Regions from separate parts of the Pseudomonas macauensis genome, predicted to be linked through region 2. Evidence: riboswitches for the same ligand, from Rfam matches in the RefSeq annotation. Region 2 holds a riboswitch; the other holds the start of a gene.

Region 1 (11,690 bases), 120 kb from region 2:
CAGCGGCCTCGTCCGGCGGCTGAACATTTTCCAGCCAGTGCCGCGGAACGCCGGGCGCATCGGCGCTGCACGCGCTTTCCCGCAGCTTATCCACAGGCTGCTCCACAGTTGCCGTGGACAACCGCGGGCGTGCGGAGGGGGGCGGATCATCCACGGAAGCGGATCGCTCTGCCGTTCCGTGGTTCTCAGTTGGAGGTGATTACGAGAATTCCTACAAGGGATCGGGAGGGCGCCTAGTTCTGGCGCTTTTGTGAATCCATCAGCATGCCGGCCTGTTGCAAAAACGGTCCTGTCTGTCGATGAAAGTGCGTGATTATCTCCGTTCCCATGAAGCTCACCTGTGGAGTGAAGGCAACGATACCCGAGTGCGCGTCAATGGCGTCGATATCGTCATTCGACGGCTGCCCAGCGATGAGATTCGCGGCCTGTTGAACGAAGCCGTGGCGCACATGCTGGTGCGCCTGGAAAAGAACATCCGGCCATCGAAGCTGAAGTTCGAGCAGAAGCTGCTCGAACGTATCTCGCTGCAGGTGGCGTTGCACAACCTCTATGTGTTCACCAACTGGAGCCGCTTCCTGCCGCGTTATCTGGATTACTCCGGCCCGCTGCGGGCTCAGGAGCTGCTCAAGCACCATGTGCCGGAACAGGTGCTGGGCGTCTGCGAGAAGGTCTTTGGCGCGGATGCCCGGCAGCGTGCGGCGGTCCTGCTGGGGTTTTCCGAGCAGGAGCTGACGCGCTGGGAGCAGCAACGCCTGCCTTCGCGCATGTGCACCAACAACTCGCGCTACCGCGTGAGCTGAAACTCCCTCGCCACCCGGCTGGCGCTGTGGTGCAGGATGCCATGGCGCCGCGCCAGGGCCTGGCGGTCCTTGTCGTAGCCGCCGCCGATCACGCCGACCACCGGGATGTCGCTGGAAAGACAGCGGCGGATGACATGCTCGTCACGCGCGGCCAGCCCGGCATCGGTGAGTTGCAGGTAGCCCAGGGCGTCGTCCTTGTGCACGTCCACGCCGGCGTCGTAGAGCACGATGTCCGGCTGGTACAGCGGCAGCAGGTAGTCCAGCGCCTCCTCGACCACCTTCAGGTACTGGGCGTCGCCCAGGTGCAGCGGCAGGGGAATGTCCCAGTCGCTCTGCGCCTTGCGCGCGGGGAAGTTCTTCTCGCAATGCAGTGACACCGTCACCGCATCCGGCAAGTTCTCCAGAATGCGCGCGGTGCCGTCGCCCTGGTGCACGTCGCAGTCGAAGATCAGCACGCGGTTGGCCTTGCCGCTTTCCAGCAGGTACAGGCTGATCACTGCCAGGTCGTTGAAGATGCAGAAGCCCGAGGCATGGTCGTAGTGCGCGTGATGCGTGCCGCCGGCCAGGTGGCAGGCCAGGCCGTGCTGCAAGGCCAGCTCCGCGCTCAGCACCGAGCCGCCGACCGCGCGTACGGTGCGACGGGCCAAGGCTTCGGTCCAGGGCAGGCCGAGGCGGCGCAGTTCCTCACGACTCATCTCGCCGCTGCAGTAGCGCTCGATGTAGGCGCGGTCGTGGGCCAGGGCGAGGATGTCCACCGGGCAGAGTTCCGGGCGCAGCAGTTCGGCATCGCCGACCAGCCCGCTGTCCACCAGATGGTCGCGCAGCAAGCGGAACTTCTCCATGGGGAAGCGGTGGTTGTCCGGGAACGGCGGACTGTAGTCGTCGTGGTAGACCAGGGGCAGTGGCATGGTGTCGGCAGATCGGAAGAGACACCACAGGTTACGTCGGCGGAGCGCGCAGACGAAAGGGCCGGCAGTGCGCCGGCCCTTTTGCGTTCAACCTTCGCTGGACAGTGCCGCGCCGCGGCGCTCGTTGCGACTGGTGGCCACCGCGACCGACCACAGCACGAAGCCGCCGATGGCCAGCAGGCTGCCGACCCAGCCCGGCGAGGTCCAGCCGTAGCCGGCCGCCAGGGCCAGGCCGCCCAGATACGGGCCGAGAGCATTGGCGAAGTTGAATGCCGAGTGATTCAGCGCCGCTGCCAGGCCCTGGGCGTCTTCGGCGACGTCCATCAGGCGTGTCTGCAGCACGGTGCCCAGGGCGCCGCCGAAGCCGACGAAGAACACGCAGATGGCGATGGTCCAGATGTTGCCGGCGGTGAACGGGAAGATCGCCAGCACCACCGCGCTCCACACCAGCAGGCCGCCGGCGGTGGGCATCACGGCGCGGTCGGCGAGCACCGGGATGAACAGGTTGCCCAGGGTCATGCCGACGCCGAACACCGCCATCACCAGCGGCACGACACTCGGCGAGACGTGGGTGACGGCGCCGAGGATGTCGGCCAGGTAGGTATACACCGCGAATAGCCCGCCAAAGCCGATGGCGCCGATGCCCAGGGTCAGCCAGACCTGCCCGCGCTTGAGCGCGCCCAGCTCGCGCAGTGGGCTGGAGTCCGGCTCGGCCGGCGAGTACGGGGCGAACAGGCGCACGCAGATCATGGTGGCGACGCCCAGGGCGGCGACCAGGGCGAAGCTCCAGCGCCAGCCCACGGCCTGGCTCAGCCAGTTGGCCAGCGGCACGCCGATGATGGTGGCGACGGTGAGGCCGAGGAACATCCGCCCGACCGCCACGGTGCGCCGGTGCGCCGGCACCACGGAGGCGGCGACCAGCGCGGCGATGCCGAAGTACGCGCCGTGGGGCAGGCCGCTGATGAAGCGGAACAGCAGCATCCAGTGGTAGGTCGGCGCCAGGGCGCTGAGGCCGTTGCCGAGGGCGAACAGCGCCATCAGCAGCACCAGCAGGGTGCGCCGCGGCAGGCGCGCGCCGAGCACCGCCAGCAGCGGCGCGCCGACGACCACGCCCAGGGCGTAGGCGCTGATCACGTGGCCGGCGGTCGGGGCATCGATGCCCAGGGCCGGGGCGAAGTAGGGCAGCAGGCTCATGGTGGCGAATTCGGTGGTGCCGATGGCGAAGCCGCCGACGGCAAGGGCGAAAAGCACCAGGGCCGTACTGCGTTGCAGTCCGGTGGTGGAGGTGGTCATGGGGTTTCCTTGGTCTTTTTCGAGGTGCGCCGTGGCGGCGCGGCTGTCTGCTCAGGGCACGGTCAAGGCAGTGACCGACAGCGAGGGTGCGATAAAAATACCAGATGCGGGCGAGGATGTGCTGAATCGATTGCGCTGGCCGGACGGACTGCGTCCGCCAGACACGTCTGCGGGTATCATGGGGCTCCCGATTAAAACCGAAGGCCCGTCGATGGATATTCCCAGCCTGACCACCGAGCGCCTGCTACTGCGACCCTGGCGCGCCGCCGACCTGCCGGCTTTCGCCGCGCTGAACGCCGACGTCGAGGTGATGCGGCACTTCCCCGCCTGCCTGAGCCGTGAGGACAGCGACCTGCTGGCCGCGCGCATCCTGCTGCACTTCGACGAGCACGGCTTCGGCCAATGGATCGTCGAGCGCCGCGAGGACGGCGCCTTCATCGGCGTGCTCGGGTTGGCGCGGGTGTCCTTCGACGCACCCTTCACCCCGGCGGTGGAAATCGGCTGGCGCTTCAATGCCGCCTATTGGCGTCAGGGGTACGCGCTGGAAGCGGCCCGCGCGGCGCTGGCGTTCGCCTTCGAGCGACTGGGGCTGGATGAAGTGGTGGCCTTCACCGTGCCGGCCAACCTGCCGTCCCAAGGGCTGATGCAGCGCCTGGGCATGCAGCGCGATGAGGCCGGTGATTTCGAACATCCGCGCCTGCCGGAAGGCCACGCGTTGCGTCAGCACGTGCTGTACCGAATCCGCCGGGAAGATGCGGCATGACTCCTGAAGACGGCGTGCGCGTCTACCACGAACTGAGCCGGCACCGTCCGGAGCGCTTCGCCCCCGGCCCAGGCCAGCTCGACTGGGCGACCCAGCCGGCGCCGTTTCGCCGCTATGCCGGTGCCCGCCTCATCGAGTTGCTGCACCGGCCGCAGGAGGAATCGCCCGGCTACGACGAGGTGTTCGCCGGGCCCATCGGCCAGCCGGCGCCGCTGAGTCTCCAGGCCGTCTCGCAACTGCTCTACGACAGCCTGGCGATCTCCGCCTGGAAAGAGGCCGGTGGCAGTCGCTGGGCGCTGCGGGTCAACCCGTCCAGCGGCAACCTGCACCCGACCGAAGCCTATCTGCTGTTGCCTTCCGGGGCTGTGGATAACGCCGCGCTGCTGGCGCACTACAGCGCCGACGAGCATGTGCTGGAGGTGCGCGCCGAGCTGCCCGCGACCCTGGCCGAGCAACTGGACGCCGCGCTGCCCGCCGGCGGCTTCCTGCTGGCGCTGGCCAGCATTCCCTGGCGCGAGGCCTGGAAGTACGGCGAGCGCGCCTACCGCTACTGCCATCACGACCTTGGCCACGCGCTGGCCTGCCTGAGCATCGCCGCGGCGATCCAGGGCTGGGAGGTTCGCCTGCTGCGAGGCGCGGCCGAGTCGCGGCTGGATGCGCTGATCGGCCTGGACCGCGAAGGCTTCAGCGAACGCGAATGCGCCGACGCGCTGCTGTGGATCGGTCCGGCGCAGGCGGCCGAGTTCCCATTGCCGGAGACCCTGCTCAAGGGGCTCGCCGCACTGCCGCTGGCCGGCGTGCCGAATCGCCTGTCGCGGGACTATCGGCACTGGCCGGAGCTGGAGCGCGTGCACCACCTGTGTCGCGCGCCGATGTTGCCGGCGCGTGAATGGCGCGCCGCGAACGCCGATCCGGCTGTGGATAATCCCGGCCTGCCGCTACGCCCGATCCTGCATCGCCGGCGCAGCGCGCAGTCCATGGATGGGCGTAGCGGCATTCACGCCGAGCTGCTGTATGCCTGGCTGCGCCGCCTGCTGCCGGAGCGCTCGCCCGTACCGTTCGCCTGCACGGGCGAGCCGGCGCGCATCGACCTGCTGATCTTCGTCCACCGCGTCCAGGGCCTGGAACCAGGGCTGTACTGGCTGGGCCGCAGTGGTCGCGAGCCAGGCGGGTTGCGTGAGGATTACCTGTGGCAGCCGGTGACGGAGAGCGGTGCGCCGCTGTACCGCCTGCTGTCCGGCGATGCGCGCGGGCTGTCGGCCTTCCTGTCCTGCGGGCAGGACATCGCTGGCGACGGCTGCGTCGCCTTCGCCATGCTCGTTGATCTCGACGCCGCGCTGGCCGAGGGCGCCTGGACCTATCCGCGCCTGTACTGGGAGGCCGGGCAGGTCGGCCAGCTGCTCTACCTGGAAGCCGAGGCGGCGGGCCTGTCGGGCACCGGCATCGGCTGCTATTTCGATCCGGCGCTGGACGAATTGCTCGGTGGTGGTCCGGACTGCCCGGTCAGCCTCTATCATTTCACTATCGGCCGCGCGGTCTGGGATGAACGCCTCACCAGCCTTCCCGCCTACAGCGCGCCACGCCGCCTCCCACTTCAGCAAGACCGCAATTGAGGAAACAACGCGCATGACCCAGATCCTGGACAACCTGGTGGCTCTGCTGAGCCTGGAACAGATCGAAGAGAACCTGTTCCGCGGCATGAGCCAGGACCTCGGGTTCCGCCAGCTCTACGGCGGGCAGGTGCTCGGCCAGGCGCTGTCGGCGGCCAGCCAGACCGTCGATCCCGAGCGCCACGTACACTCGATGCACGGTTACTTCCTGCGTCCGGGCGATGCCAGCAAGCCGGTCGTCTACCAGGTCGACCGCGTGCGCGACGGCGGCACCTTCAGCACCCGCCGCGTCACCGCGATCCAGAAGGGCCAGCCGATCTTTGCCCTGAGCACCTCGTTCCAGACTGACGAAGGGGGCTTCGAACACCAGATCACCATGCCCGACGTGGTCGGCCCGGAGAACCTGCCGACCGACCTCGAGCTCAAGCAGCGCAGCGCCCAGCAGTTCCCCGAGCGCATCCGCGACAAGCTGCTGTACCCCAAGCCCATCGAAATCCGCCCGGTCACTCAGAACGACCCTTATGACCCGGTGGTCGGCGAGCCGATCAAGTACCTCTGGCTGCGTGCCGACGGCAAGCTGCCGGACGTGCCGGCGCTGCACAAGTACATCCTCGCCTACGCCTCGGACTTCGGTTTCCTCACCACCTCGCTGCTGCCCCATGGCCGCTCGGTGTGGCAGAAGGACATGCAGGTCGCCACCATCGACCATTCCGTGTGGTTCCACCGCGACCTGCGCGCGGACGAGTGGCTGCTCTACGCCATCGACAGTCCCTGGGCCGGCAATGGCCGTGGCTTCGTTCGCGGCAGCGTGTTCAACCGTGACGGCCAATTGGTCGCTTCGGCGACCCAGGAAGGCCTGATCCGCCACCGCGAGGATTGGTCGTGAGACTCGACGAGATACGCCACTGGGTGTTCGACATGGACGGTACCCTGACCCTGGCGGTGCACGACTTCCCGGCGATCAAGCGGACCCTGGGCATTCCCCAGGAGCACGACATCCTCTCCCATCTCGCGGCACTGCCAGAGGACGAGGCGGCGGCCAAGCATGCCTGGCTGCTGGAGCACGAGCGCGAGCTGGCGGTGGCCTCCACCGCAGCGCCCGGTGCGGTGGCGCTGGTACGGGCGCTGCATGGCGCGGGCTATCGCCTGGGTATCCTGACCCGCAATGCCCATGAGCTGGCGCTGATCACTCTGGAGGCCATCGGCATTGGCGATTGCTTCGCCGCCGAGGATGTTCTCGGCCGTGGCGAGGCTGATCCGAAGCCCAGCCCGGACGGCTTGCTGCGTTTGGCGTCGCGTTGGGATGTGGCGCCGCAGCGGATGCTGATGGTCGGCGACTATCGCTTCGATCTCGACTGCGCCCGCGCGGCTGGTGCGTGCAGTGCGCTGGTGAACCTGCCGGATCATCTGCCGGAAAATCCCTGGCCGGAGCTGACCGACTGGCATGCGCGTGATTGCGCGGAGTTGGGGCGGATGGCGGGGGTGTTGGGCTAGGCCCTCAGACGGGTGAACAGGGATATTCAGTGCTTTGGCGCAGAAACACCCAAATCCCACAACGGCGGATAACGCCAGAGGCGTTATTCGCCCTACGAACTGCTCCTTGCCCGGGCTTTGGCGCCGACGGCGTACAACCGCGAACGGTTGTACGCCCTACGGTCGGGGCAGGCCCTTACAACTCCGGCGTCCAGGTCACCGCCAGCAGCGCGGTGCGGCCCGGTTCGCGGTAGGGGCGGGCTTCGCCCATGAAGTCCATCGGGCTGGTCGGGCGCAGGTAGTCGCCCAGGGCGTAGTTGCGGTCCAGGGCGTTATCCAGCTTCAGGTCGAAGCGAATCTCATCGCTGGCCAGCCAGCTGGTGCGCAGGTCGAGCACGCCGTAGCCGGCGAGTTCGCGGGTATTGGCGGCGTCGTCATAACGCTGGCTGACCGCGCGCCAGGAGCCGCCGACGCCGTAGGCGCCGAACTGGCGGTCGAGGTCCAGGCTCAGGGTGCGGCGCGCGCGCGTGGGCAGGGTGTGGCCGGTGTCGCGGTCGCGTGGGTCTATCAGGCTCAGGCCGAGGTTCGCCTGCCAGCCCAGCACCTCGCGGGCGACGCTGGCCTCGAAGCCATTGATGCGCGCCTTGGCGATGTTCTCTGGCTGGTTGCTGGTGCTGTCCCAGGCGATCAGGTCGTCGACGTCGGTGCGGTACAGCGAGGCCTCCAGATGGGTGCCGGAAAAATCGCCGCGCCATTGCAGCTCGTAGGTCTTCGAGGTCTCGGGCTTGAGGTTGGGGTTACCGGCGCCGGGGTAGTAGAGGTCGCTGAAGGTCGGCGCGCGGAAGCCTTCGCCGTAGCTGGCGATCCAGCTCTGGTTGTCGCCCACCGGCAGGCTGAAGGCGGCGTTCCAGCTGTTCTGGGTGCCGTAGACCTGGTTGTCGTCGTGGCGCAGGCCCAGTTCGGTGCCGAAATGTTCGCCCTTGAAGCTGTGCTGGGCGAAGAAGGCGTGGTTCTCGCGCTGGTCCTGGGCGAACTCGGTGCTGCCTTCGACCCGGTCTTCGTACCAGTCGGCACCCAGGGCGAGCTGGTTGGCGGCGTCCAGTTGCAGGCGGTTGATCCAGCCGGCCGAGTGGCGGGTGGTTTCCAGGGTGCCGTTGTTCCAGCTGTCGGCGGCGCCCACGGCCTTGTTGCGGTCGAAGCTGCGGCCCAGTTCCAGGCGGCTGTTCCAGATGTCAGTGAGCTGTCCTTCGAGGTAGCCGCTGTAGCTGCTGACGCGGAATTCGTCGCGCGGCAGGCCCGGCTCGAAGTTGTAGGCGTCGTCGTATTCGTTCTTGCCGCGCTGGTCGTTGAGGTTCAGGCCGGCCTTCCAGTCCTCGTTGAAGCGGTGGTCGAGGTTCAGGTGCACGGCCTTGTTGCGCTGGGCGTCGTCGTCGCTGTCGGCGCCGACGTTGTCGCTGGTGCGGTCCCAGCCATCGCTCTCGTCTAGGCTGCCGCCCAGGTTGAAGGTGGTGCGCTCGTCGCCGCCGGAGAGATTCACGCTGCGTTCGAAGGTGCCGTGGCTGCCGGCCGCCAGGCGCACTTCCGGGTGCAGCCCGGCCTCGCCACGGCGAGTGAAGATCTGGATCACCCCGCCGATGGCGTCGGCGCCGTACAGCGACGAGCGCGGACCGCGGGTCACTTCCACGCGTTCGATGTTGTCGATGCTCAGGTAGTCCAGGCGGGCGATGCCGGTGCTGGCCGAGGCAACGCGCTGGCCGTCGACCAGGACCAGCGTCTGCGCGGTGCTGGTGCCGCGAACGGAGTAGGAGACCACCCCGCCGGAGCTGCCCATCTGCACACCGGGCACGCGCTTGAGCAGTTCGGGCACGCTGCGTACCTGCAGGCGTTCGATGTCCTTGCGGGTGAATACGCTGTTGGCGGCGGTGGCCTGGGCGCGCGGCTGGACGTGGCGGCCCGAGGTGATCACCAGGGCGGGCATGGCGTAGACGTCGCCGGTCGGAACGGTGGTTTCGGCGAAGGCCAGGCCGGGCAGCAGGCCGGTGGCCAGGGCGAGTCGGGTCAGTTTCATGGATCGTCCTCAAAAGCGGTCGGATGACTTTCGAGGAGGGCGTGGCAAGGGCGGCGGGCCGCACTTGACGGTGCGGCCCTCCGCAACACCTGTCGGGGCGTACGAGGGCGGTCTCCGGGCTGCCGACACTCACGTCTGCGGCCTTCCCATGCGGATGCACAGTGGCGGTTCGCAGCGCTGCAGGCCGGGGCCTGCGGTCGGTTACCGTTGCGGGGGCAGCGCAGGTCTTTCACCTGCTTCCCGTTACCTCGAACGAAAACGGGCGCACCTTAGTGGGTGCGCCCGTCACTGGCAATACTCCGGGAGAGGCATGCGCTCAGCGGTTGCCGAGCGCCTCCAGGCGAGCGCTCACCGAGCGTTCGATGCCGGCAGCGTCAAGACCGCACTCGGCGAGCATCTGTGCGGGCTTGGCGTGCTCGACGTAGTAGTCCGGCAGGCCCAGGTGCAGGATCGGCTGCAGGATGTTCTCGCGGGCGAGGAATTCGCTGACGGCGGCACCGGCGCCACCCATCACGGCGTTTTCCTCGAGGGTCACCAGCAGGTCGTGGCTGGCGGCCAGCTGGCGTACCAGTTCCTCGTCCAGCGGCTTGACGAAGCGCATGTCGGCGACGGTGGCGTCGAACTGCTCGGCGACTTTCAGCGCCTCGGCCAGTTGCACGCCGAACACCAGGAAGGCGACCTTGCCGGCCTTGCCTTCGCGGCGCACCACGCCCTTGCCGATCTCGACCGGTTCCAGCGCCGCCTCGATGAGGGCGTTGGGGCCGGTGCCGCGCGGGTAGCGCACCGCCGCCGGGCCTTCGAAGTGATGGCCGGTGGTGAGCAGCTTGCGCAGTTCGTTCTCGTCGCTGGGGGTCATCACCAGCATGCCGGGGATGCAGCGCAGGTAGGAAAGGTCGAAGCTGCCGGCATGGGTCGGGCCGTCTTCGCCCACAAGACCGGCGCGGTCGATGGCGAACAGCACGTCGAGGTTCTGCACCGCGACGTCGTGGATCAGCTGGTCGTAGCCGCGCTGCAGGAAGGTGGAGTAGATCGCCACCACGGGCTTGGCGCCGTCGCAGGCCATGCCGGCCGCCAGGGTCACGGCGTGCTGCTCGGCGATGGCGACGTCGAAGTAGCGGTCCGGGAATTTATCCGCGAAGGCCACCAGGTCCGAGCCTTCCTTCATCGCCGGGGTGATGCCGACCAGGCGCGGGTCCTGGGCGGCCATGTCGCACAGCCACTGGCCGAACACGCTGGAGTACTTGGGACCGGATGGCTTCTTCGGCTCCGCCGGGGCCTTGATCGGCTCCAGCTTGGTAATGGCGTGGTAGCCGATGGGGTCGATCTCGGCCGGGCCGAAGCCCTTGCCCTTCTTGGTCACCACGTGGAGGAACTGCGGGCCGTCCAGGTCGCGCATGTTGCGCAGGGTGGCGATCAGGGTCGGCAGGTCGTGGCCGTCGATGGGGCCGACGTAGTTCCAGCCCAGCTCCTCGAACAGGGTGCCGGGGACCAGCATGCCCTTGGCATGTTCCTCGACCTTGCGCGCGATCTCCCAGGCGCCCGGCAGGCGCGAGAGGATCTTCTTGCTGCCCTCGCGCATGCTCGAATAGGTGCGGCTGGAGATGATCTTGGCCAGGTAGTTGGACAGGCCGCCGACATTCTTGGAGATCGACATGTCGTTGTCGTTGAGGATCACCAGCATGTTGGCCTTCACGTCCGACGCGTGGTTCAGCGCCTCGAAGGCCATGCCGGCGGTCAGCGCGCCGTCGCCGATCACCGCCACCGACTTGCGGCCCGAGCCCTGCATGCGCGCGGCGATGGCCATGCCCAGTGCGGCGCTGATGGAGGTGCTGGAGTGGCCGACGCCGAAGGTGTCGTACTCGCTCTCCGAGCGGCGCGGGAAGGCGGCCAGGCCGTCCTTCTGGCGCAGGCTGCCCATGCGCTCGCGGCGGCCGGTGAGGATCTTGTGCGGGTAGGCCTGGTGGCCGACGTCCCACACCAGGCGGTCGTCCGGGGTGTCGAAGACGTAGTGCAGGGCGACCGTCAGCTCGATCACGCCGAGCCCGGCGCCGAAATGGCCGCCGGTCTGGCCAACGCTGTACAGCAGGTACTGGCGCAGTTCGTCAGCGAGGGTCAGCAGCTCCGCTTCGCCCAGCCGGCGCAGTTCGACCGGCGTGCTGGCGCGGTCGAGCAGGGGCGTGGCGGGGCGCTCGCGGGGAATCTCGTGGAACGTCGTGGGCATCAGGCTGATCGTTATGAGAAGGCAAAAGATGCGGGAGTTTACCTGATGCTTGGGATTGGCCCAAGCAACGTGGGGCCAATCCATCGGCTGACCGGATGGTCGGATCGCAGTCGCGGGCTGTGCCGAAATCGTCGTCGGGCTAGCCGATTGTGCGCAAGCGGTGGGAGGCCGGAGCGGCCACTGTAGGCCGGAACGGTCCGGCGGCGGATTGCCGCATCGGACGCAGACGACGGGTAAGGATTGAGGAGGACGGCGTGACCCGATTGAGCCTGGAAGAATTGCGCGAGCTGTCGGTGGCGATCCTGCGCCACCACGGTTTCAGCGAACCCCACGTGCAGGCAGTGACCGACACCGTGCTGGCCGGTGAGCGCGATGGCTGTACGTCCCATGGCGTCTGGCGGTTGCTGGGTTGCATCCATACGGCGCGCGCCGGCAAGGTGTCGCTCGATGCCGTGCCGGAGCTGTCGGAGCCCGCGCCGGCGCTGGTGCGCGTCGATGCCAAGGGCGGCTTCTCGCAGTGCGCTTTCGATCTTGGCTTGCCGAAGCTGGTGGAG
Region 2 (11,690 bases):
ACAGCCACTGAACGAGGCCAGCGAGCACCTCGTCGACCACATCTCCCGTGCCCTCGCCGCGCAGGGCTCGCTGTTCGACGCGCTGCTGAACATCTCGCGCCTGGATGCCGGCATCGTCCAGCCCAGCCTGCAGACGTTCTCCCTCGCCGAACTGCTCGAACGCATCCAGCAGGAATGCAGCGTGCAGGCCGCCGACAAGGGCCTGAGCCTGCGCGTGCGGCCGGGCGCGCCGTTCGTACAGTCGGACCCTGCGCTGTTCGAACGCATCCTGCGCAACCTGGTGGAAAATGCCATCCGTTACACCGACCGCGGCGGCGTGCTGATCGGCTGGCGTAGCCGTGGCCGCCTGGTGCGTGTGGAGGTCTGGGACAGCGGGCCGGGGATTCCCGAGCGCGAGCGACAGAAGGTGTTCTGGGAATTCCACCAGCTCAACAACCCCGAGCGCGACCGCAGCAAGGGCCTCGGTCTGGGCCTGGCGATCGTCCAGCGCACCGCTCGCCTGCTCGATCACCCGCTGGCGCTGCATTCGCGCGAAGGCCACGGCAGCGTCTTCATGATCAGCCTGCCCCGCGCCACCGCCGTGCAGCCGCGCAAAGAGGAAATCCCACCGCCACGCACGGTGGTCGGCACGGACAAGCTGATCTACGTGATCGAGGACGACGCGGAAAACCGCGAAGGCCTGCGTCTGCTGTTCCAGAGCTGGGACTACCGCCACGTCATCGTCGCCGACGTCGCCGACCTGCTGGACGACCCGGCGGCGCGGGAGAAACCGGACCTGATCATCAGCGACTATCGCCTGCGCGACCACCAGACCGGCATCGACGCCATCACCCGTCTGCATGCCCACTATGACGACGACTGGATCGCCGCCGTGCTGGTCACCGGCGACACCGACCCGCACCTGCTCGCCCAGGCCGCCGCCCACGGCTGGCCGTTGCTGCACAAGCCGCTGGCGGCAGAACAGTTGAAGGCGATGATTGACGAACAGCTCAGCGAGCTGGAGCCGCTGGACGATTGAACCTGATGGCCTCTGAGGGAGAGAGCTTGCTCGCGAACAGCGTTACCCGGCGATACCAACGCTGGGCAGGTTCGCGAGCAAGCTCGCTCCTACAAAGAGCCGCCTCGATACAGATGCGCATGCCCTGCGCTGTACAGCGACGAATCGGCAAAGCCCTCTGCCCCCAGCACCTTGCCGACCAGAATCAGCGCCGTGCGACGGAAGCCCTTGGCGGCAGCCTTGGGCAGGATGTCGCCCAGAGTACCGGTGACCTGGTCCTGATCCGGCCAACTGGCGCGATGGATCACCGCGATCGGGCAATCCGCGCCGTAGTGCGGCAGCAGTTCGGCCACGATGGATTCCAGCTGGCCGACGCCCAGGTGAATCGCCAGGGTTGCGCGATGTTGCGCCAGCTCGGCGAGGGATTCGCCTTCGGGCATGCGCGTCTTGCTGGCATAGCGGGTAAGGATCAGCGTCTGGGAAATGTCCGGCAGAGTCAGCTCGCAGCCGAGAATCGCCGCACAGGCGGAGGTGGCGGTGACGCCGGGGATGATCTCGTAGGGAACATCCAGCTCGCGCAGCTGGCGAATCTGCTCGCCGATGGCGCCGTACAGCGACGGGTCGCCGGAGTGCACGCGCGCCACATCCTTGCCCTCGGCGTGGGCCTGCGCCAGTAGCGCGACGATCTCCTCCAGATTCAGCTCGGCGGTGTTCACCACGCGCTCGGCGTTGTGCCCTTCCAGTACCGCCGGCGGCACCAGGGAGCCTGCGTAGAGGATCACCGGGCAGGCGCGGATCAAGCGCTGGCCCTTGACCGTGATGAGTTCCGGATCGCCCGGACCGGCGCCGATGAAGTAGACCGTCATGGTTGCTCCTGGGGCTCAACGGGGACAAAGGCCAGCGCACAGGTGGCCTGCTCGCTGCGGCGCTTGCCCACCAGCAAGCGTGCCGAGGCACCGCCCTGGGCTTCGGCCTGCAGCAGTGCCGCGGCCTCGGCCACGCTGGCGCTGCCTGTCGCCGCGCGCACCACGTCGGAGGGCTCGCCCAGGTGTTTCTCGCAAGCGGCCAGTTGTTGCGGCGTGAACAGCGCCAGCGGCAGGTCGAGCGCGGCGGCCAGGGCGGCCAGTCCTTCCTCGTCGGCCTTCAGCGTGGCGCTGGCCAGCGCGGTGAGGTTCGACTCGTCGAGCCCGGCCTCGGCCAGCGTCTCCCGCAGCAAGGCACGCAGTTCATCGAGCGGGCAGCCCCGGCGGCAACCGAGGCCAGCAACCAGCGTCATCGTCACTCTCCTCCAAATGAAAAACCCCGCAGTCGGCTGGGCCGGCTGCGGGGTCGAGCATAGCGCGTGGATCAGGCCGACGGCGCGAAGCGGCGGAACAGCCAGGCCGCAACGAGGCCGAGCGCCACCCAGAACACCGCGTTGGTGACCAGCGAGGCAATGATGAACTCATGGGCGAGGCTTTCCGGCGCGAGGCTGGAATGCACGTCCGGCTGGGGCGCGCCGATCACATGTGGTACCACCAACAGCGCGGCACCGACGATCTTCAGTGCCCAGTTGCGGCCGAACACCAACAGTGCGAGGCCGGCGGCGGTGGACGCGGCGGTGCCGATCCACCAGGTCTGGCGCAGGGTCAGCTCAGCGGCGGCGGTGCCCGGAACCTCCGGCGGCAGCCCCAACGACGGCGCCAGGGTGAACACGGCGAAACCGCCCAGGCCCCAGAGCAGGCCTTCGGAGGTCTTGCCCGGTTCGCGCAGGGTGAACAGGCCGGCCAGCATCAGGGCGAAGCCCACGGCGACCACCAGGTTGCCGCCGGTGGTGGAGAGGATGCGCTGCCAGCCGTCTTCCGGCTCCCAGGCTTCCGCGTCGTGATGGTGGCCAGCGGCGGCACCGTCGGCGTGCTCATGACTGTGTTCGGCCATCGCTACCGGCTCGGATTTCTCATAGGTCTCCGCCTTGAGGATCAGCGGGGATACCCACAGCAACTGGACGACAGTCAGCACCAGCGCCGCGATCAGACCGGCGAAACCGGCGGTCTGGGCGATACGTTTGATCATTGCAGTTCTCCGGACTCTCGGGCCGCGTATGGCAGGCAAAGCATGTCCGTGACCGCATCGAACGAGCAGTCAGGGACGCTTCAACTCAGCCGCGTCTACACGCAGCCCACACAGATCAGTGGCAGGGGAAGCCCGCGCTATGACGGGTATCGTGGGCAGCGTTGTGCACCGCTTCCAGATGCGAGAAACCGGCGAAATACACCAGCAGCGCACCGAGCAGGCTGGCGCCGACGGCCAGGGCGATGCGCTTGGAAAGGGGGATGGAAGTGCTCGACGCCTGTTGCGTCAGGATACTGCTGGACATGAACGTTCCCTCTAGAAATCAAAGTAGAGAACGCAGAGGTTGAACGCATTCGAACGCGCCAAAAGGTCGCGCCACGGCCTGCGCCCGCCCACCGCGGGTTTGCCAAAAAACGAAGCATTCCAGGCCGGTCTCCGGGCTTGCGACGTTGGCTCGTGGCCAAGCGGGTCAGTCTTCCCATGCGTGCGCACAGTGACTACTGATGACCCTACGATCGCCTACCGTTGCGGGGGCAGCGCCGGACTGGTCCTTGTGGACGCACCGGCTTCCCGTTTCACCTCGCGCGCGACGGCGCGAGACACCTGAAACCGCGCTAGCTGACCACGAAGCCCCGCGAGCGTCAACCGCGCGGCAACCGATCCCCGGCGATTGACCGCCCCGTCATCGCTGCGTAGCCTTCTGCCCTTCGAGGTTCTCCGGCGCTGGCCGGAGCTAAGAGGGAACGTGGAAATCTTCGGATGCGCCACGGCTGCCCCCGCAACTGTGAACAGCCTGTCTCTTCACGCGCCACTGCCGATTCGGGCGGGAAGGCGAAGGGACGACAGAGGGCTGTGAGCCAGGAGACCTGCCTCGTGACTGGTTTTCGATCTGCTGCGCGTCGGCCATGCTGCGTTGGAGGATCGCCGTGGACTGCTCATTGACTACAGTCAACTCCGCGTCCCCGGCGATCCTCCGCCTTGCCTGGCTCTAGCTCGCGAGATCCAGAACCGGTTCGTTATCAACAGACAACCGGGCGGGGTGATCCGGTGGCGACCTTCGTTGCGCGGCGAACCCGCGCTCGCGCCCTTCATCCGCCTTCCAACTTCCGCTTGCGAGGCGCGCATGAAAACCCTGGCCAAACTCCCCGTCACCATCGTCACCGGCTTCCTCGGTGCCGGTAAGACCACCCTTCTCCGCCACATGCTCGACAATGCCGAAGGCCGCCGCATCGCGGTGATCGTCAACGAATTCGGCGAGCTGGGCATCGACGGTGAAATCCTCAAGCAGTGCTCCATCGGTTGCAGCGAAGAAGAAGCGGTCGGCCGCGTCTTCGAACTGGCCAACGGCTGCCTGTGCTGCACCGTGCAGGAAGAATTCTTCCCGGTGATGCGCGAGCTGGTGGCGCGCCGCGGCGACCTCGACCAGATCCTCATCGAGACCTCGGGCCTCGCCCTGCCCAAGCCGCTGGTGCAAGCCTTCCAGTGGCCGGAAATCCGCAACGCCTGCACCGTGGATGCGGTGATCACCGTGGTCGACAGCCCGGCAGTGGCCGCTGGCACCTTCGCCGCCCATCCCGAGCAGGTCGACGAGCAGCGCAAGCAGGACCCGAACCTGGACCACGAATCGCCGCTGCACGAACTCTTCGAAGACCAGTTGGCCAGCGCCGACCTGGTGGTGCTGAACAAGGCCGACCTGCTGGACGCCGACGCCCTGGCCCGCGTGCGCGCCGAAGTCGCCGAGGAACTGCCGCCGGCAGTGAAGATCGTCGAAGCCAATTCCGGCCAACTGCCGCTCTCCGTGCTGCTGGGTCTGAATGCCGAGGCCGAGCTGCACATCGACAGCCGCCCGACGCATCACGACCACGAGGGCCATGAAGATCATGACCATGACGAGTTCGACTCCTTCCACGTCGACCTCCCGGAAGTAGAAGAGCGCGCCCTGCTGGATGCACTGAACGCGCTGGTCGAACGCCACGCCGTGCTGCGCATCAAGGGCTTCGTCGCCATCCCCGGCAAACCCATGCGCCTGCTGGTGCAAGGTGTCGGCAAGCGCTTCGACAAGCACTTCGACCGCGCCTGGCGCAGCGATGAAAACCGCGCCACGCGCCTGGTAGTGATCGGCCAGGAACTGGACCAGGCCACCATCGCCAACGAGCTGCGTACCGCCCTCTCCTGATCTTGTAGGAGCGAGCTTGCTCGCGAACAGCGTTACCCGGCGATACCAAAGCCGGGCTGGTTCGCGAGCAAGCTCGCTCCTACAGATAGCCACCACAGAGCGAGTTCCATGCACCTGCTGCGCACCCAACCCGGCGGCTTCGTCCCCGACGACGGCATCGCCGACCTGGCCCAGACGCCCGCCGACCTGGTGATCCTCTGCAGCGGCGACTCGCACCTGGCGCTGCTCGCCGAGGCCGCCCGCGAACTGCCGGAGGATTACCCGAGCCTGCGCCTGGCCAACCCCATGCAGTTGCAGAACCACGCCTCGGTGGACCTCTACGTCGACGAGGTGCTGCAGCACGCCAAGGTGATCCTGATTTCCGTGCACGGTGGAGTCGGTTACTGGCGCTACGGCATGGAGCAGTTGGTGGCGCTGGCCGAGCGCGGCGTCACGCTGATCGCGGTACCCGGCGACGACAAACCCGACCCCGAGCTCAGCGCCCTGTGCAGCGTCCCGCCGCAGGATGCCGAACGCCTCTGGCAGTACCTGCGCCAGGGCGGCATGGATAACGCCCGGCAGTTCTTCGCCTGCCTCGCCAACCGTCACCTGCAACGCGATTACGCCTGGAGCGAGCCACAAACCCTGCCGCGCGTGGCGGTCTATCACCCGCAGATTGGCAGCAGCGACCTCGCCCACTGGCAGGTCGACTGGCACCCCGAGTCCCCGGTGGCCGCCTTGTTGTTCTATCGCACGCACCTGCAAGCGGCGAACACCGGTTTTATCGACACCTTCTGCGAACGCCTGCAGGCCCAGGGCATCAACCCACTGCCCATCGCCGTGGCCAGCCTCAAGGAAGCCGCGTGCCTGGCGACGGTAGAAAGCCTGCTCGATAGCGCCGACGCCGAGCTGATCATCAACACCACCGGCTTCGCCCAGTCGAACCCGGAAGCCCCACAGGAGCGTCCTTTCCGGCGCGATGTGCCAGTGCTGCAAGCCATCTGCTCGCTGGATAACCTCGACCTCTGGCGCGCCAACCCGCAGGGCCTCGGCCCGCGCGACCTGGCCATGCACATCGCGCTGCCGGAACTGGATGGCCGCCTCATCACCCGGCCGATCAGCTTCAAGGGCCTGGCCTGGCGCAGCGAGCGCAGCCAGAGCGACGTGGTCTGCTACCTGCCGCACCTGCCAGGCATGGACTTCGTCGCCGAGCTGGCGCGGCGCTGGATGCTGCTGGCGCGCAAGGCCAATGCCGACAAGCGCGTGGCGCTGATCCTGGCCAACTATCCAACCCGCGATGGCCGCATCGGCAACGGCGTCGGCCTCGACACGCCGGCCGCCGCATTGAACATCCTGAGTGCGCTGGAGGCTCAGGGTTATCCGGTCGCCGGTTTGCCCGATTCCGGCACGGCGCTGATCCAGCAACTGCTCGGCGGCGTCAGCAACGACCTCGACAGCCTCGACCTGCGCCCCTGCGCGCAGAGCCTGGCGCTGGACGACTACCTCGCCTGCTTCGCGCGCCTGCCCGCGGCCAACCAGCAAGCCGTGCGCGAGCGCTGGGGCGAGCCGCAACAGGACCCGATGTTCCGCAGCGGCCGGATGATGGTCGCTGGCCTGCGCTTCGGCCTGGGCTTTGTCGGCATCCAGCCAGCGCGCGGCTACCAGCTCGACGCGGCAGCGATCTACCACGACCCGTCACTGGTGCCGCCCCACGGCTACCTCGCCTTCTACTTCTGGCTGCGTGAAGTGTTCGGCGCCGATGCTGTGATCCACGTCGGCAAGCACGGCAACCTGGAATGGCTGCCGGGCAAGGGCGTCGGGCTCTCGGAAGAGTGCTGGCCGGACGCGATCCTCGGCCCGCTCCCCAACCTCTACCCCTTCATCGTCAACGACCCCGGCGAAGGCGCGCAGGCCAAGCGCCGTGCCCAGGCGGTGATCATCGACCACCTGATGCCGCCACTGACCCGCGCGGAAAACTACGGCCCGCTGCGCGACCTCGAACGCCTGGCCGACGAATACTACGACGCCTCCCTGCTCGACCCACGCCGCGCCAGCGAGCTGCGTGGCGACATCCTCACGCTGGTGCGCGAGACCGCGCTGGACCGCGAGCTGGGCCTGCAACTGAGCGACGACCCGGAAAGCTGGCTGCCGCAGTTGGACGCCTACCTCTGCGACCTCAAGGAATCGCAGATTCGCGACGGTCTGCATGTGTTCGGCGAATCGCCCGTGGGCGAGTTGCGCCGCGACACGCTGCTGTCGCTGGTACGCATTCCGCGCGGCGACGGACGCGGCGGCAACGCCAGCCTGCTGCGCGCACTGAGCGAGGATTTGCAGCTGGGTCGCGACCCGCTGGACGAAGCTTTCGCCGAGCCGTGGGAAGGTCTGCGCCCTGACTTGTTGACCGCCGTCAGCGACGAGCCCTGGCGCAGCAACGGTGACACCCGCGAGCGCCTGGAGCTGTTCGCCCTGCGCCTGATCGACGGCTCGGTCAGCGCGCCCGGCAGCGCCAGCGCGGCGGTCCTCACGCAACTTCAGCAGCAGATCGCGCCGACGCTCGACGCCTGCGGCGCCAGTGAAATCGGCCACCTGCTCGCCGGTCTCGCCGGCCGCTTCGTCCCGCCCGGCCCCAGCGGCGCACCCAGTCGCGGGCGCGTCGATGTGCTGCCCACCGGGCGCAACTTCTTCACCGTGGACGTGCGCAACCTGCCCACGCCGACCGCCTTCCGCCTGGGCTTCCAGTCCGCCAGCCGCCTGCTCGAACGCCACCTGCAGGATCACGGCGATCACCTGCGCCAGCTCGGCCTGTCGGTGTGGGGCACGGCGACCATGCGCACCGGTGGCGACGACATAGCCCAGGCCCTCGCACTGCTCGGCGTGCGTCCGGTGTGGCAGGCCGGCAGCCAGCGCGTGGAGGATTTCGAGATCCTGCCGATCAGCCTGCTCGACCGCCCGCGGGTCGACGTGACGCTGCGCGTCTCGGGTTTCTTCCGCGACGCCTTCGCCAACCTGATCCGCCTGTTCGACGCCGCCGTGCAGGCCGTCGCCGCGCTGAACGAGCCGGACGACCTGAACCCACTGGCCGCTCGCGTGCGGGCCGATCAGGCACGCCTGCAAGCCGAGGGATTGGCGCTTGATGAAGCCCGCCGCCAGGCCGGCTGGCGCATCTTCGGCGCCCAACCCGGCGCCTACGGTGCCGGCGTGCAGGGCGTGATCGAATCGCGCCAGTGGGACAGCCGCGCCGACCTTGCCGAGGCCTACCTGAACTGGGGCGGCTACGCCTACGGCAGCGGCGACGACGGCACCCCGGCGCGCGAGCGCTTCGCCCAGCGCCTGTCCGGCCTGCAGGCGGTGCTGCACAACCAGGACAACCGCGAGCACGACATCCTCGATTCCAACGACTACTACCAGTTCCAGGGCGGCATGCTCGCCGCCGCCGAGGTCATCCAGGGCCAGGCGCTGGCCAGCTACCACGGCGACCACAGCCAGCCGGACAACCCGCGCATCCGCACCCTGAAGGAAGAACTCGGCCGAGTGGTGCGCGCGCGCGCGGTGAACCCGAAATGGATCGCCGGCATGAAGCGCCACGGCTACAAGGGCGCCTTCGAACTGGCCGCGACGGTGGACTACCTGTTCGCCTTCGACGCCACCAGCGAGCTGGTCGACGACCACCAGTACCGCCTGCTGGCCGACGCCTACCTGCTGGACGACGACACCCGCGAATTCATCCGACAGCACAACCCCGAAGCCCTGCGCGACATCGCCGAACGCCTGGTGGAAGCGCAGCAGCGCGGGTTGTGGGAGGAGCCGGGGGAGTATCGCGAGACGCTGGAGAACCTGCTGGTGGATAGCGAGGAGCAGTGAGGGATTTCCGGCTTTCGTAGGAGCGGATTTCGTTAAAGCCTACCTCCAGCGCGGTGTGGCGCATTGACGTGTAGGAGCGAGCTTGCTCGCGAACCCGCCCGGCTTCAGTGCTGCCGGAAAACTGGTTCGCGAGCAAGCTCGCTCCTACAGGAAAAGCCTCAGCCGCGACGCAGGCGCTCGGCCGCGTTCAACAACAGCGCCTCCGTGCCACTCCAACCCAGGCAACCGTCGGTGATCGACACCCCGTAACGCAACTCACCGGACAGCGGCTGGCAACCGTCGAACAGATGACTCTCCAGCATCACTCCGCGCAGCGATGCATCGCCGGCCAGGCGCTGGTCGAGCACACTGTCCAGCACCGCCGGCTGGCGCAGCGGGTCCTTGCCGCTGTTGGCGTGGCTGCAATCCACCATGATGCTCGGCTCGATGCCGAGCTTCTCCAGCCCCTGGCGAATCTGCTGCACGCTCTGCGCATCGAAGTTCGGCCCGGCGTGGCCGCCGCGCAGCACCAGATGGGTGTCCGGGTTGCCCTGGGTCTGCACCAGTGAAGGCCGGCCCAGCGCGTCGATGCCGAAGTGCTGGTGCGGGTGAGCGGCCGAGCGCATGGCATCGGTGGCGATGCCGATGCTGCCGTCTGTGCCGTTCTTGAAGCCCACCGGCAGGTCGAGGCCGCTGACCATCTCGCGGTGCACCTGGGATTCGCTGGTGCGCGCGCCGATGGCGGCCCAGCCCAGCAGGTCGTCGAAGTAGCCAGCCACCAGCGGTTGCAGCAGTTCGGTGGCGATCGGCAGACCACGTTCGAGCATGCCCAGCATCAGCCGGCGCGACAGTTCCAGGCCGCCGGCCATGTCGCCCGTGCCGTCCAGCTGCGGGTCGTAGACCAGGCCTTTCCAGCCGATGGTGGTGCGTGGTTTCTCGACGTAGGCGCGCATTACCAGCAGCAGCTGGTCGCTCACCTGTGGCGCCAGTTCGGCGAGGCGGTCGGCGTATTCGAGGGCGGAAACGGGGTCGTGCAGCGAGCAGGGGCCGATGACGACGAGCAGGCGCGGGTCGCGGCCGTCGAGTACGGCGCGGATCGCCTCCCGGCCTTCGCGGACGCGGTGGGCCATGGCGGCGGACAGCGGCAGGCGCTGGCGCAGTTCGACGGGGCTCGGCAGCGGTTGTTCGCGGCGGCGAGCGGAGGGCAAGGGCAGGTCCAGGACTTCGGCGGACTGCTGGATATCGTGGCGGATCAGGGTGGAGGTGGAAGCGTTCATCTGACTGGCATCCTTGGCCGGCGCGGTGTTCTTTCCGCGCTCGGCGCTCTATCTAAGTGTTCGTGGCAAGGCTCGTTGGGTGGCACGCAGCGCGCTGCTAAATCGCCAGTCGGAGTTGCGGTAATAGCGGTAATAAGTGGTGTTCATGTGTCGATCCTCTGTCTGAGCGTTTTCGCTCGTTTCGATGCGGTGGGCCTTGTGGGCCGGAAAAACAAAAACCCCGGTCGGGTTGCCGACCGGGGTTTCGTGAATCTGTCTGGTTGGCGACCCTGCTTGCTAGGGCGCCTGTGGGGTATCAGGCGCGCCTTTGGCTAAACCAATACCCATAGAAGAAATAGCCGGCAGCCGCGGCCAGAACCTGCGCACGAGCGACCGCGGAGCCGATGGCACCGAGGCGGGCGAGGGACTGGATGGACAGGCTGGACGGCATGATGTTCTCCGTGGAATGGGACTCAACTTACTGCATCGCGGCGCGCCGATCAATGACTTGTCTCTATGAAGGCGATGGACATGAGTCGCGCGTCGTACGCCCGGTTCGCTACCATGCACGGACGAAATCCGCAGGAAATCCCCATGATCGCCCTTCCCCATTTCCCACTGGCTGCCGTCGTCGGCGCCGATGAGCTGAAGCTGGCCCTGTGCCTGGCAGCCATCGATCCGGCCATCGGCGGTGTGCTGATCGAAGGGCCGCGCGGCATGGCCAAGTCCACCCTGGCGCGTGGCGTGGCCGACCTGCTGGACGGCGGGCACTTCGTCACCCTGCCGCTGGGCGCCAGCGAGGAGCGCATCGTCGGCACCCTCGACCTGGACGCCGCGCTGGGTGAAGGCCGCGCACAGTTCTCCCCCGGCGTGCTGGCCCACGCCCATGGCGGCGTGCTCTATGTGGATGAAGTGAACCTGCTGCCCGACCACCTCGTCGACCTGCTGCTCGACGTGGCCGCCAGCGGCATCAACCTGATCGAGCGCGACGGCCTGTCCCACAGCCACCCGGCGCGCTTCGTGCTGATTGGTACCATGAACCCCGAGGAAGGCGAACTGCGCCCGCAACTGCTGGATCGCTTCGGTCTCAAGGTGCAGCTGCAAGGTATGCCGGCGCCGAGCGAGCGCGCCGAGATCGTCCGTCGCCGACTAGCCTTCGATGGCGATTCGCAGGCCTTTCTCGATCAATGGCAGGAAGCCCAGCAGGCACTGCAACAGCGCTGCGTCGAGGCACGCCAACGCCTTGCCGCGATTGCCCTGGATGACGCTGCGCTGAACGAGATCGCCGAGCGCTGCCACGCCGCCGGCGTCGACGGCCTGCGTGCCGACCTGGTCTGGCTGCGCGCCGCCCGTGCCCATGCCGCCTGGCGCGGTGCCAACGCCATCGAGG

Evidence for each region. A riboswitch is a leader RNA that binds a small molecule or an ion and turns the genes downstream of it on or off. The one in region 2 is predicted to bind cobalamin.
Region 1: it holds a riboswitch for cobalamin, as region 2 does, so the genes downstream of both, SD196_RS03890 (TonB-dependent receptor domain-containing protein) here and SD196_RS03285 (CbtB domain-containing protein) in region 2, are expected to answer to the same signal.

What each region holds. Positions count from the first base shown of each region.
Region 1 is NZ_CP138377.1:809,923-821,612, forward strand. It holds gene SD196_RS03855 (hypothetical protein) at 300-800, shown strand; gene SD196_RS03860 (histone deacetylase) at 785-1,708, opposite strand; gene SD196_RS03865 (MFS transporter) at 1,796-3,001, opposite strand; gene SD196_RS03870 (GNAT family N-acetyltransferase) at 3,213-3,764, shown strand; gene SD196_RS03875 (nitroreductase family protein) at 3,761-5,377, shown strand; gene tesB (acyl-CoA thioesterase II) at 5,391-6,260, shown strand; gene SD196_RS03885 (HAD family hydrolase) at 6,257-6,868, shown strand; gene SD196_RS03890 (TonB-dependent receptor domain-containing protein) at 7,044-8,915, opposite strand; cobalamin riboswitch at 9,003-9,203, opposite strand; gene dxs (1-deoxy-D-xylulose-5-phosphate synthase) at 9,232-11,136, opposite strand; gene SD196_RS03900 (Ldh family oxidoreductase) at 11,391-11,690, shown strand, end outside.
Region 2 is NZ_CP138377.1:690,568-702,257, reverse strand. It holds gene SD196_RS03305 (hybrid sensor histidine kinase/response regulator) at 1-1,018, shown strand, start outside; gene cobM (precorrin-4 C(11)-methyltransferase) at 1,108-1,863, opposite strand; gene SD196_RS03295 (cobalamin biosynthesis protein) at 1,860-2,273, opposite strand; gene SD196_RS03290 (CbtA family protein) at 2,345-3,049, opposite strand; gene SD196_RS03285 (CbtB domain-containing protein) at 3,165-3,353, opposite strand; cobalamin riboswitch at 3,458-3,671, opposite strand; cobalamin riboswitch at 3,743-3,938, shown strand; gene cobW (cobalamin biosynthesis protein CobW) at 4,173-5,225, shown strand; gene cobN (cobaltochelatase subunit CobN) at 5,334-9,065, shown strand; gene SD196_RS03270 (3-deoxy-7-phosphoheptulonate synthase) at 9,224-10,321, opposite strand; gene SD196_RS03265 (hypothetical protein) at 10,617-10,751, opposite strand; gene SD196_RS03260 (ATP-binding protein) at 10,895-11,690, shown strand, end outside.